One region of the Paeniglutamicibacter selenitireducens genome, then DNA from elsewhere that is predicted to be linked to it. Evidence: riboswitches for the same ligand, from Rfam matches in the RefSeq annotation. Region 1 holds a riboswitch; the other holds the start of a gene.
What was found. A riboswitch is a leader RNA that binds a small molecule or an ion and turns the genes downstream of it on or off. The one in region 1 is predicted to bind thiamine pyrophosphate.

Region 1 (2,376 bases):
CATAGAGCAGCGTCGACTTGCCCGCCCCGGAGGGGCCGGCCACCAGCACGCGCTGCCCGGCCGGGATCTCCAGGTCCAGCCCCTGCAGGGCCGGGTTGGCCCGGTCGGCGTGGCGCCAGCCCCAGCCCCTGGCCGTGACCGATACCCCGGTGCCCCGCTGGGTCGGGGAGGTGGCGCCTGCGGCCTGCTGCAATCCCGTACGGGTAGTCATCGGCGCGCTATCCCTAGCCGAAGGCCGGTTCGGTGGCTGCCTTGCGGCTCGCCAGTGCGCCGAGTGCCCCGGTCTTGGCCAGTGCCCGGGTGGCGAAGAAGGAAAGCAGGCCCGCGATGACCAGTCCGGAGACGGCCATGAAGGCGACGTAGGTCAGCTGCATGCCCACGGTGTATTCGGGGAACCAGCGGAAGATGAAGGCGTCGTTGATGCCGCCGAACAGGCCCGTGACGGCGCCGGCGAGCAGTGCGACGGGCAGGTTCCAGCGGCGGTAGCGGAACGCGGCGAAGACCGCCTCGGCACCCAGGCCCTGGATCAGGCCGGAGGCCAGTACCGTCAGCCCGAACTCCGAGCCGAGCAGGGCGCTCACCACGGCCGCGACGAGTTCGCAGAAGAGTGCGGCTCCGGGCTTGCGGATGATGAGCCCGCCAAGGACGGCAGGGAACAGCCACATGCCGGCCAGCAGGGCCGAGGACGGCGGGAAGGCCAGGAAGAGGACGTCGAACACGTGGTGGCTGTTGTTCCAGGCCCAGAAGATGACACCCGAGGACACGGCGATGACCGCGGCGATGACGATGTCGACGACGCGCCAGCTGCTGGTCCTGGGGGCGGTGGTGTTGTGGCCGTTGCGGCCTTCGATGGTGCTCATGGTGGTGATCCTCCTTGGATACAAGGAGGGGAGGGAATGCGCGCTTTTCGGCGCACCCCTGAGAACTCGACTTCCTTCGCCGGTACTAGCCGGGGCAGGTTCGAGGGTCTGCGGCTCTCCGCACTCTCAGCGCTTGTGTTGCGGCGCAGGCCGCACAGCGCTCCCCTGTCGTGGTTGTTTCAGTCCTGCCATGCTACCGCAGGTAAGCTGGGGGACGTACTGTTGCCGCAACAAACAGGGAGCGTCCATGAAAAGCTTGATGAAACTGCTCGGCCCGGCCATCACCATCGCCGCGGGGTTCCTTGGCGGGAAGATCGTCGACAAGCTCTGGATCGGGTTCACCGGCAAGCAGCCGCCCAAGCATGGCAACAAGGAAGCCCAGGCCGAGGCGACAATGCGCCAGGCCATCGGCTTCGCGGTGCTCTCGGCTGTCACCGCGGCGCTGATCCAGGTGCTCACCGACCGCGGCACCCAGAAGGCCATCGCGAAGTTCACCAAGGACTCGTAGGCCATCGGACACCAAGGACCCGAAGAACATTCTCTTCGGGTCCTTTTTCCTGCTTTCCTGCACGGAACCCATGGCACGGACGGCTGGCTTCCCCCCGTTCCCCGCATGCCGCGAGGCCGGTGCCCGGTCCTGGTCCTGGTCCTGGTCCATGAAGCTAGTCCATGAAGTCCGTGTGCCCCGCCGGAGGGTTCTGCCCGTGTTCCCGGGCCTCGCGCCGGCCCGCGGCCTCGACGACCGTTGCGAGTTCGTCCCCCACGAGGGTGTCGCGCTTGAGGTGGCGGGTGCGGTAGCCGGCGCGGCCGACCATGTGCGCCGAGACGGGGGCGGTGAGCAGCTGCACGATCCAGGCCAGCAGCAGCAGCGGAACCACGGCCCAGCTGCGCAGTTCCAGGCCGAGCGCGGAGAGCAGCAGGAACAGCCCCAGCACCTGCGGCTTCGTCGCGGCGTGCATGCGCGAGAGCAGGTCCGGAAAGCGGAGCATGCCGATGCCCGCGGCCAGGGACATGAGGCAGCCCAGGATCATGAAGACCCCGGCCACGACGTCGATCACGGTGTCGTTCATCAGGCGTTCCTCCGGTCCGTGACGTAGCGGGAGACGGTGACCGAGCCGATGAACCCGACAAGGCAGGCCAGGACCACGAACACCAGGTTGTTGGTGTGCTTGTTGACCGTCATCTCCAGGCACAGCGCCGCCGAAACGATCAGCAGCAGCACGTCGGTGGCGATGACCCGCTCGAGGATCGAGGGCCCCTTGACCAGGCGGATGATGGCCAGGAAGGCGGAAACAGCGAGGATCGTCCCGCAGATCCACAAGACGGCGTTCATGGCGTTCCTCCCGTGCCGGTGGCGGCGTTCGTCGATTCGGCGTTCAAGGCGTCAAGCTCGTCCCGGCTGCCCATGATCCGGATCAGTCTGGCCTCGAGGTCAAGGACGTCGGCACGGGCCTTCTCGACGCCTGCCTGGTCCTTGACGTTGAGCACGTGCAGGTACAGCGTGGAGGTGCGCCGG
Region 2 (2,376 bases), on a different contig from region 1:
GCAGGTCGGCCCGACCCTCGGTGTGCACCGCGCACTTGCGGACCACCTCCAGGAACCGGGCGGCGGGCATGTCCTTGCAGCGCAGCTGGATCACCCGCACGCCGCCGGCGACGGCAGCGGCGACGACCTCCTCCAGCGGGCGGCCTGCTGTCGAGGCCGAATCGGCCACCAGGTAGACACCGGGATCGCGCATCATGCCTGCACCGCCTTTCCCGAGACGTCCTGCGGGCCGACCAGCGAGAGCGCGTCCAGGAAGTGTGCCGCGAAGGATCCGGGCCCCTGGGCGAGGGCCTCGGCGCGTTCGGCGGCTGCCGAGTAGAACGCGTGGGCGGCGACGGTCGCCACCAGCGCGTCGTCGTGCACCGCCAGGAACGCGGCACAGATGGCCCCGAGGGCGCACCCGCCGCCCGTCACGCGCGTCAGCAGGGCGCTGCCGCCGTGCACCAGCACGGTCCGCACCCCGTCGGTCACCAGGTCGCTCGGTCCGGAGACCGCAACCACGGCCCCGGTGCGCAGGGCCAGTGCGCGGGCATGGTCGGCCGCGGATTCCACCGAATCCGTGGATTCGACGCCGCGCCCGCCGCTGCCGGACTCGGCAAGCACCATGATTTCCGAGGCGTTGCCGCGGATGAGGCCGGGGGACATCCCGGCCAGCTCGAAGGCCAGCTTGGTGCGGATGCCCAGGGCGCCGACGGCCACCGGGTCAAGCACCCACGGGGTGCCCGCGGCGTTGGCGGCGGCGACGGCCTCAAGGGCCCCGGCACGCTGCTCGGCGTACGGGGTGCCCAGGTTGACCAGGGTGCCAGAGGCGAGCGCGGCGAAATCGCCGGCCTCCCCGGGCAGGTCCACCATGGCCGGCGAGGCGCCGGAGGCCAGCAGCACGTTCGCCGTGAAGTTGGCGACCACGGTGTTGGTGATGCACTGGACCAAGGGGGTCGAGGCGCGCAGGGCCGACACACAGTCGGCCAGCCCGCCGGGGCTTAGAACAAATGAAGGCGCAATGGATTCCATTAGCAACATCCCTCCGCTAGTACGAACTAGATCAGGTGCGACGGGTCTTATCTCAGTGCGGCGCAGGCGCCGGACACCCCGTGTCACTATGCGCGAGCCTATCCCACGGCCCGGGCCCCGGCGCAATGCGTGTCGCCGGGCCGCACCCCCGGGCGCGGCAGACTGTCCACCGCGGCCCGGTGCGCCGTAGGCTCTGGGTATGGGCATTTTTCCTTACACTTCCGAACCCGTGGCTCCCCTGGGGAGCGCGGCCTCGAACGAGCTTGAGCTTCCCCGGGTCGTTGCGGAGGACCCGGCCCGCATCGTCGAGATCGTGGAGGCCATGCACGACGTGGTCTCCACGCGCCTGGCGCACCCGCGGCGCTTCAGGGCCTCGCAGCTCAAGGCCCTGGAGCGCATGCTCGATGCGCACCAGCAGGACTTCCTCGATGCGCTGGCCGACGACCTGGGCAAGAGTGCCGTCGAGGCGAAGCTGACCGAGATCGACATGGTGCGCGCGGAGATCGACCACGCCCAGCTGCACCTCTCGGAGTGGATGGAATCCAAGGCCGTGAAGATCCCGCTGGCGCTGCACCCGGCCGCGGCAAAGATCGAGCCGCAGCCGCTCGGCGTGGTGCTGGTCATCGGCCCGTGGAACTACCCGCTGCAGCTGATGCTCGCCCCGCTGGTGGCCGCCATCGCCGCCGGCAACACGGCGGTGCTCAAGCCCTCCGAGCTGGCCCCCGCCACCTCGATCGCCCTGGGCAAGCTGATCCCGCAGTTCCTCGACCAGCGTGCCTACGCCGTGGTCCAGGGCGGCGCCGGCACCAGCAAGGTGCTCCTCGAGCAGCAGTTCGACCATATCTTCTTCACCGGCGGGGAAAAGGTCGGAAAGGTGGTGGCGCGCGCCGCGGCCGAACACCTCACGCCTGTCACCCTGGAACTCGGCGGGAAGTCCCCGGCTGTGGTGATGGACGGCTCCCACGCGGCGGTGGCCCGGCGCCTGGCCTATGGGAAGTTCATGAACGCCGGGCAGACATGCGTGGCGCCGGACTACGTGCTGGCCGTCGGGAACGCTGCAGAGGCCCTGGAGAAGCAGCTGGCCAAGGCCATCACGGGGTTCTACGGCAAGTCCCCGCTGCAGAGCCGCGACTACGGGCGGATCGTGAACCGGGCGCACTTCGACCGGCTGGTCTCCTACCTGGGCCAGGGGGAGGTGGTGTTCGGCGGCGGCTACGACGAGGCGGCGCTGAAGATCGAGCCCACGGTGATGGTCAACGTCGACCCGGATTCCCCGCTCATGCAGGAGGAGATCTTCGGGCCGATCCTGCCGATCCTCAAGGTGGACAGCTTCGACGCGGCGGTGCGCTTCATCAACTCCCGCCC

Region 2: it holds a riboswitch for thiamine pyrophosphate, as region 1 does, so the genes downstream of both, thiM (hydroxyethylthiazole kinase) here and ACSYDW_RS13070 (ECF transporter S component) in region 1, are expected to answer to the same signal.

Annotation. Positions count from the first base shown of each region.
Region 1 covers NZ_JBPULF010000007.1:90,202-92,577, forward strand. Annotated here, with positions in the region: gene ACSYDW_RS13065 (ATP-binding cassette domain-containing protein) at 1-211, opposite strand, end outside; gene ACSYDW_RS13070 (ECF transporter S component) at 225-860, opposite strand; TPP riboswitch at 915-1,037, opposite strand; gene ACSYDW_RS13075 (DUF4235 domain-containing protein) at 1,108-1,368, shown strand; gene mnhG (monovalent cation/H(+) antiporter subunit G) at 1,523-1,930, opposite strand; gene ACSYDW_RS13085 (MrpF/PhaF family protein) at 1,930-2,193, opposite strand; gene ACSYDW_RS13090 (Na+/H+ antiporter subunit E) at 2,190-2,376, opposite strand, start outside.
Region 2 covers NZ_JBPULF010000009.1:31,666-34,041, reverse strand. Annotated here, with positions in the region: gene thiE (thiamine phosphate synthase) at 1-196, opposite strand, end outside; gene thiM (hydroxyethylthiazole kinase) at 193-1,011, opposite strand; TPP riboswitch at 1,003-1,102, opposite strand; gene ACSYDW_RS14880 (aldehyde dehydrogenase family protein) at 1,211-2,376, shown strand, end outside.